DNA from 2 places in the Mucilaginibacter koreensis genome. Region 2 is predicted to be linked to the other one. Evidence: riboswitches for the same ligand, from Rfam matches in the RefSeq annotation. Region 2 holds a riboswitch; the other holds the start of a gene.
The links. Region 2 has a riboswitch for S-adenosylmethionine ahead of ACYVNW_RS05480 (homoserine O-acetyltransferase family protein). Riboswitches for the same ligand answer to the same signal wherever they lie in the genome.

Region 1: linked by a shared signal. The riboswitch ahead of metH (methionine synthase) and the one ahead of ACYVNW_RS05480 (homoserine O-acetyltransferase family protein) in region 2 are both predicted to bind S-adenosylmethionine.

The regions. Positions count from the first base shown of each region.
Region 1 is NZ_BAAGQS010000001.1:3,543,458-3,547,893, forward strand. Features, by position in the region: gene metH (methionine synthase) at 1-2,778, opposite strand, end outside; SAM riboswitch class I at 2,974-3,087, opposite strand; gene ACYVNW_RS15850 (Bax inhibitor-1/YccA family protein) at 3,216-3,953, opposite strand; gene ACYVNW_RS15855 (hypothetical protein) at 4,008-4,436, opposite strand, start outside.
Region 2 is NZ_BAAGQS010000001.1:1,222,849-1,227,284, forward strand. Features, by position in the region: gene ACYVNW_RS05475 (homoserine dehydrogenase) at 1-447, opposite strand, end outside; gene ACYVNW_RS05480 (homoserine O-acetyltransferase family protein) at 447-1,499, opposite strand; SAM riboswitch class I at 1,846-1,960, opposite strand; gene mqnE (aminofutalosine synthase MqnE) at 2,499-3,692, shown strand; gene ACYVNW_RS05490 (histidine phosphatase family protein) at 3,699-4,319, shown strand; gene ACYVNW_RS05495 (menaquinone biosynthetic enzyme MqnA/MqnD family protein) at 4,328-4,436, shown strand, end outside.

The sequences.
Region 1 (4,436 bases), 2.3 Mb from region 2:
AAAAGTAGGCTTAGGCGCTACATCACCATCTAAACTGATCTGAAAACGTTGCGCACGGGCTTCTTCCAGGCTCACAAAGCGTTTATCTGATTTTTTATTCAAATGCGCTTCGCGGGCTTTGGCATATTCATCTTTAATGCCTTGAATATAGCCATGTCGTTGCTCCTTGTTCATCAGGCTGCTGCATACGGTTACACTGCGTGAAGCATCCAATACGTGGATAGCCGCACCGGAATAATTAGGCGCAATTTTTACTGCGGCGTGGATGCGCGAAGTAGTAGCACCACCTACAATGAGCGGCATGGTAAAGCCTTCGCGCTCCATCTCTTTGGCAAAGTGCACCATTTCATCTAATGATGGAGTAATTAATCCGCTCAGGCCGACGATATCTACCTGGTGCTGCTTGGCGGCTTCGATGATTTTTTGTGCAGGCACCATTACCCCTAAATCAATTACCTCGAAGTTGTTACAAGCCAATACTACACCCACAATGTTTTTACCAATGTCGTGCACGTCGCCTTTAACCGTAGCCAGTAGTATTTTTCCGGCATTACTGCGCTGATCGGCACTGGCATTATTTTTCTTTTCTTCTTCAATAAAAGGCAGCAGGTAAGCCACCGCTTTTTTCATTACCCGGGCCGATTTTACCACCTGTGGTAAAAACATTTTACCCGAGCCAAACAGGTCGCCTACGATGTTCATGCCATCCATTAGCGGACCTTCGATTACTTCCAGGGGTTTAGCATATTGCTGTCGGGCTTCTTCCACATCATCATCCAGGTATTCTACAATGCCTTTCACCAGGGCATGGCTCAGGCGCTCAGCTACCGGCGCTTTACGCCAGGCTTCGTCTTTTACTATTTCTTTGCCTTTGCTTTTTACGGTTTCGGCAAATTCTACTAAGCGCTCTGTGGCATCCGGCCGACGGTTTAGCAGTACATCTTCTACCAGTACCAACAGGTCTTTCGGTATCTCTTCATATACCTCGAGCATACCGGCGTTAACGATGCCCATATCCATACCGGCTTTAATGGCATGGTATAAAAAGGCAGAGTGCATAGCCTCGCGTACTACATTGTTACCACGGAACGAGAAGGAGATATTACTTACCCCACCGCTTACCTTGGCATAAGGCAGGTTCTCTTTAATCCATCGGGTAGCATTAATGAAATCGACCGCATAGTTGTTGTGCTCCTCTAAGCCGGTAGCAACCGTTAAGATATTGGGGTCAAAAATGATATCCTGTGGTGCAAAGCCTACTTCGTTCACCAGGATATCGTATGAGCGTTTGCAGATTTCAACCCGGCGTTCGTAATTGTCGGCCTGGCCCTGCTCGTCAAATGCCATCACAACGGCGGCGGCACCATAACTCATTATTTTGCGGGCATATTCCTTAAACTTTTCTTCGCCTTCTTTCAGCGAAATAGAATTCACAATGCCTTTGCCCTGCAAACATTTCAGTCCGGCCTCTAAAACCGTCCATTTAGATGAATCCACCATGATGGGCAGTTTGGCAATATCGGGTTCGGAAGCCACCAGGTTCAGGAACTTGGTCATTACCGCTACCGAATCAATCATGCCCTCGTCCATGTTAATGTCGATCACCTGCGCGCCACCTTCTACCTGCTGGCGGGCTACGGTAAGGGCAGCCTCGTAATCCTCGGCTAAAATCAGTTTCGAAAACTTAGGGGAACCGGTGATGTTGGTACGCTCGCCTACGTTGACGAAGTTGGTTTCGGGTGTGAGGGTTACCGCTTCTAAACCGCTCAGGCGCATATAGTTTTGCACCTGCGGAATGGTACGAGGTGGGTGTTTGGCCGCCTTTTCGGCAATGCAACGAATGTGATCGGGCGTGGTGCCGCAGCAGCCGCCTACAATATTCACCAAGCCGGCCTGCATAAAATCATCTACCAAGTGGGCGGTTTCATGCGGTACTTCATCATAAGCGCCAAACTCGTTGGGCAAACCCGCATTAGGGTAGGCCGAAATGAATACATCTGCCTTTTCAGAGAGTTCCTCTAAGTGGGGGCGCATTTCTTTAGCACCTAAAGCGCAGTTTAAGCCTACCGACAACAGGTTGGCGTGGCGGATGGAGTTCCAGAATGCCTCCACCGTTTGGCCTGATAACGTACGACCCGAAGCATCGGTAATGGTGCCTGAGATCATGATGGGCAGGTGCTTGCCGGTTTCATCCGCATAGCGGTTGATGGCAAACAGGGCGGCTTTGGCGTTTAAGGTATCAAATATGGTTTCTACCAGCAATACATCTGAACCGCCGTCTACCAGTCCGCGTACCTGCTCATAATAAGCTTCGGCCAAATCATCGAAGGTAACGGCACGATAACCGGGATCGTTTACGTCTGGCGAAAGGGAAGCTGTACGGTTGGTTGGCCCTACGGCACCGGCCACAAAGCGGGGTTTATCCGGATTTTTGGCCGTATACTCATCTGCAGCTTCACGGGCAATGCGGGCACCTTCATAACTAAGTTCATAGGCCAGTTCTTCCATATGATAATCGGCCAGTGAAATGCGCTGCGTACTAAAGGTGTTGGTTTCAATGATATCAGCCCCGGCCTCCAGGTACTCACCATGGATGGCCTTGATGACGTCGGGGCGGGTCAAATTCAGTAGATCATTATTGCCCTTTAAATCAGATGGGTGATTGGCAAAGCGTTCTCCACGGAAATCTTCTTCCGTAAGCTGGTAACGCTGAATCATGGTACCCATGGCACCATCAATAATGAGTATACGTTTCTGAAGTTCGTTTCTAATATCCATATGTTGAGATATGAGATGTTAGATATGAGATATGAGATATCAGATATGAGTTAGAAGTAGTTAAGTTATGGGAAACGATTAATCCATTACCTAAACGCTTCTATTTCATATTTCATATCTCACATCTCAAATCCCACATCTTAAAAAAAGCTTATTTAGAAAAAGTTGGTATACACGCAGACGGTGTTAACTTTTCGCTTATCTGCCTTTAACCCTGTAAGTTACGGGTTGAAGTAGAATGTAGCACCTTGTAAGTACAGGTTGCTAAGATTTCGCCGGGTCTATTCCCTCCATCTTTCTACATAAGCCATACAAAGGTGCAACATTTGCAGCGAATAAGCAAGCCCATAAAGTGCTTGTGTATAAGCTGAAAGCCACATTTAGTCATAAAAAAAGCCGCCTTGTTGAGGCAGCTTTTAAATTTATTTAAAACTTTATTATCTGCGGCGGCCAAACAGGCGCAGCAAGTATAAGAACAGGTTCACAAAATCCAGATATAAGGTTAAGGCACCCAAAATGGCTAATTTACCTGCGGGCAGGTTGGCATCCATACTGCCGCCCAGGCGTTTAATGCGCTGTACATCATAAGCGGTTAAGCCGGTAAACACAATTACGCCAATATAGGTAAGTACCATGTTTAACTGCAGGCTTGGGAAAAGCATGTTCAGCAATGTAGCAATGACCAAGCCAAATAAGCCAATCATCATGATAGCGCCAAATTTGGTTAAATCCTGCTGGGTAGTATAACCTGCTACAGCCATAATGCCAAATACTGCAGAGGCGGTGATAAATACACCTAAAATAGAACCCGCTGTATATACCAGGAAAATGAAGCCCAGGCTGGCACCCATCAGTGCTGCAAAAAGCAGGAACAGTAAGGCCAATACAGGTTTAGATAAACGGTTGAAGCCAAATGACATAACCAGTGTAAATGCCAATGGGGCAAAAGTTACTATAGTGCCTAAGCCCGTGCGCATCCCTGTTGTAGGGTTAATTAATAAGAACAACAATGATGTATAAGCAAATAAATAAGCGGTAATGGCTGATAGCGCTAAGCCGCCAAACATCCAGGCAAATACATTGGCCATAAAGCGGCGAGATGCAGCCGGATCTTCAATATGGATTACATTTTCGTATTGATAATCGTTACTGTAATCGGTAGTGTGGTTATCCATGTGTATAATAATTGATAATGGTGCTAATGTAATATTATTTGTGATAATTCAATGTTAATTCAAACGGCGTGTTAACTGCTCTTCTACACGTTTAAACACCTGTAAAGGTTTTAGTGTACGCCAGCTTAAATCATCCAGTACCCCTCCAAAGTTGATGTAATAGTCAATATTGCTCTGCTTAAACTCGCGGATAACATGGTCCCGAAAGTTAATTCCGGCAATCCAGCCATCTTCTACATCGCCGAACCATTCCTCGTAATAGCAATCGTCGGAAGAATGGAAGTTGAGCACATTCTCACCAATCAGGATAAATTTGTTGAGGCCATTGTCCATCATCAGTTCCAATATTTCGCGCTTCAGCATCATAATGTCGTTATTAATGGCATCGTTCCATTCACCAATCAGTTCAATGATGGTATACCCCCGCTCATAATCAGCAAACAGTACTTTGATGTATAATGTATTTGAGCCGAAAGAATCCCA
Region 2 (4,436 bases):
GAAAATACCACTAACAGAATGCAGCAGCTCATTATCATAATACTCCTCCAGATTACGTATGATAGGAATACTGCCACATACCGAACCTTCATACAGCAACGATGTGCCATATTGGTGTTGGATATCAATCAGCTCCTGCAAATAAGTTGCCACCATCTTCTTGCTGGCAGACACTACATTTTTACCTGACTTCAATGCTCTTGACACAATTTCAAAAGCGGCCTCGGTATCATTAATCAGTTCTACAATAGTATTGATTTCAGGATTATTAAGAAGCTCGTCTTTGTCTGTAGTAAATAATGCTTCAGGCAGTGAGCGCTTTTTAGTTGGGTCTTTAATTGCTATTTTAACAATTTCGAGATTCAGGTTCTTGGTTCTGATGATATCATAAAGGCCTTGGCCAACCACGCCAAAGCCGAACAGTCCGATGGTGATTTTCTTACTCATTAAGCAATTTTCTGCAATTCAATAATTTTTCCTCTCACCTCAGTTTTAAAAAAGGTGGATATGATTTGTGTTAATTTATCTGTTTCAATTAGAAAGCCGTCGTGCCCGTAAAACGAATCAAACTCCGCATAGCTGGCATTAGGGACATGCCGGAAGAGGTACTGTTGTTCTTCAACCGGAAACAAGATATCCGAGTTGATACCGATAACCAAAGTTTTAGCGGTAATTACACTAAGCGCATGTTCCATACTTATACGGTTTCGCCCTGCGTGATGCGAGTCCATAGCTTTGGTTAAATACCAATAACAGTAAGCGTTAAAACGGTTCACCAGCTTTTCACCCTGGTAATTTTGATAGGAGGAGGCCCTGTATTGGTCAGTATTGTCTGCAGTTATTTCCTGTTGCGTAATGTTATACGCTTTATAACCACGGTAAGATAACAAGGCAATACTGCGCGCTGCTTTCAAACCAGCTTTGCCGCCATCGGGTTCACAATTAAAAGTCGGGTCGGCTTGCAGGGCCAGCCGTTGCGATTCGTTGAACGCAATACCCCAAGGCGAATGCCGGGCGTTGGTCGCAATCAAAATCAGGTTTTTGATTTGCTCCGGAGCCATGATGCTCCACTCCAGCGCCTGCTGGCCACCTAAAGAGCCACCAATCAGCACTTCAATTTGGGGTATACCTAAATGCTGTGCCAGTAGCTGGTGTGCCTTAACCATATCCCGGATAGTCACCTGCGGAAAATCAAGGCAATATGCTTTTTGGGTTATAGGGTTGATATTTAAGGGGTTGGTACTTCCATAGCAAGAACCCAATACATTAGCGCATACTATAAAGTGTTCGTTTGGGTTAAAGTATTCATCAGAACCAAACAGCCCTTTCCACCAGTCTAGTACATCAGAATTTGCAGTAAGGGCGTGGCATACCCATACTACATTGTTTTTCTCTTTATTTAAATTTCCGTAAGTATGAAACCCTATTTCAATACCGGGCAGTTCCCGGCCTGATTCGAGCTGAAAAGATTGAGGATATGTATAAGTTGAAGCGTTCATTTTAAAAAAGTTAAGCTCTCTTATAGGCATAAGAGAGCTATAACATTATTCACCATAAAAAACTAAAAAACAAGAATTTGAGTTACAACAAACCAATTGCTGCAAGCGATTGAATTGAACTGATAGAAATAAATTTTTATTGATCATTACTGTAAGGGCTGATATGAAAAGATGATGTGCTAAAGCCTTGCTTTCACTTTGGCTTGCAATAGATTATAACCTAATGTTGTTAATATCGCGTTATTAGCACATACAACAGTAGCGGCTGCACATCGAAGCTCTAAAGCCCAAGTGCTTACCAAACCCATAAGTTGCCGAAGCAGAAATTGAAATTATCATCTTTTTACATTTATATTTCCCGATACAACCATTTGCCCGGGGCAGGAATTGGCACCTTTTCCATTGTGGAGGGGTTGCCAGCGGGTCTTGGAGCCTGATCTCTCGCCGCTTCTATATAAACCAAAGCCTGAGTAGGAGTTGATTAAGGTATTGCTACCAAATAATGTTTCAAATATAGGAGCTTATTTCATATACTTCCAAATTAAATTTTATAAAAGGTTACAAGGCGGCTAATCCAGTTGCTACGGAACCAGCCTAAATAATACAGGTGTTCACGTTCACATGTCGTGAACGCTCGTGAACGCTTTTTATGACGTATAAGTATGTAAAAAACTGCTACTCCGTTTAAGTAAATATTGTAAGTAATTCATTATTATATATTTACAAATTTCACTCATATTAATTGCTTTCACAGCGTGAACACTCATGAACACCTGTGAACAAGCGTGAACGTTCATGAACACCAGCAGCGTGAACACTTGTAATTGTGAATATTTACCTTTAAACACTATATCATCATTTTAATCTCAAACATGCGTTTTTGAGCTTATGTTTCTTAATGCCTGTTTATTGTAATTCAGGCGTAAAACTAGCAGCATTGTAACGGTGGCAACTTTGTAATTGAATAGAAGGCAGTGTTATTTTTCGTAGTTTTGCAGCATGGAAACTGAGAATAATTTAAGTGTATTATTACAGAATCCGCACTTATCTGCTGATTTAAAATCTATAGCTCAAAAAGTACTGGCCGGTGAGCGCATCACTTTTGATGAAGGCGTTTTACTTTACGAAAAAGGCGAGCTAAGCTACTTAGGCGTTTTAGCCAATTATATACGCGAAAAGAAGAACGGCGATTATACTTACTTTAACCGCAACTTCCATATTGAGCCCACCAACCTCTGCGTATACGATTGTAAATTCTGCTCTTACTCACGCCTCATCAAACAGCGTGAAGATGGCTGGGAGTATACGATGGAGGATATGCTAAATATTGTGCGCAAGTATGATAACGAGCCGGTAACCGAGGTACATATTGTAGGTGGTGTATTACCGCAGTACAATATGCCTTTTTATCAGGAATTGTTTAGCCGCATTAAAGCGCACCGTCCGGAACTGCATGTTAAAGCGCTAACCCCGGTTGAATATCATTACATTTTCAAAAAAGCGAAAGTAGATTATGCCACCGGTATGCGCCTGATGAAAGAGTCGGGCCTGGAATCTATGCCGGGCGGCGGCGCAGAAATATTTCACCCCGAAATAAGGGAACAGATTGCCAAAGATAAATGTACGGCGGACCAGTGGCTGCAAATACACGAGGAGTGGCACAGGTTGGGCATGCGCTCAAACGCTACGATGCTGTATGGCCACATTGAAGAATACCGCCACCGGGTTGACCATATGGAGCGCCTTCGCCAGTTACAGGATCAAACCGGCGGATTCCAAACTTTTATCCCTTTAAAGTTCCGGAATAAGGACAACCAAATGTCTGACGTACCTGAGTCGTCTGTGGTGGAAGATTTGCGAAATTATGCCATTGCACGTATCTATCTGGACAACTTTGATCATATTAAAGCCTATTGGGCCATGATAAGCCGTACTACGGCACAGCTGTCATTAAATTTCGGTGTGGACGATATTGATGGTACCTTGGATGATACCACTAAAATTTATTCTATGGCAGGCGCTGAAGAGCAAAAACCAGCCATGAGTACCAAAGAGCTGGTTGAACTCATCAAAAATGCAGGTCGGCACCCCATTGAGCGCGACACATTATACAATGTAATTACCGATTACAATACTTATGAGTTTACTGAAGCAGAAAAGCCGCGCTTTTATCAGCTTCCGGTAATTAACTAAACGCACATGACTGAAAAAACGTTATACATTGTTCGGCATGGGCAAACCGATTTAAACAAACAGGGTATTGTACAGGGCCGGGGAATGAATACTGATTTGAACGATGAGGGCCGCAAACAGGCTGCCATGTTCTACAATGCTTATAAAAACGTTCCCTTTGATAAAATTTATGTTTCAACCCTGAAACGTACGCAACAAAGTATACAGCAGTTTATTGATGATGGTATTCCGTTTGAGAAATTGGAAGGCTTAGATGAGCTGGCCTGGGGCATACATGAAGGGCAAAAAAGCACACCTGATACCAAAGCCGCATTTTTGAAAATGATGCGCGAGTGGACCAGCGGCAACTTGGATGCGGCTTTTGAGAAAGGAGAGAGCCCTAACCAGGTAAAAGCCCGGCAGCAAGAGGCGCTCCGTTATATCATGAGCAAACCCGAAGAAAAGAATGTGCTGATTTGCATGCACGGCCGTGCGCTCCGGTTGCTGCTTTGCCTGCTTACCGGTAAACCGCTTACAGCAATGGATCAGTTTCCGCATCAAAATCTGGTGCTTTATAAAATCACTTACGATGGCCAGCAGTATCAAATTGCCGATTTTAATAATGCCATCCATTTAAAACTACATTAAATACTACCTTGAATAAAATAAGAATTTCGGCGGTTAGTTATACCAATACAAAACCGTTTTTATATGGGTTGCAGCACAGCGATATCCTTAATGATATTGATCTGAGCTTAGACCCAC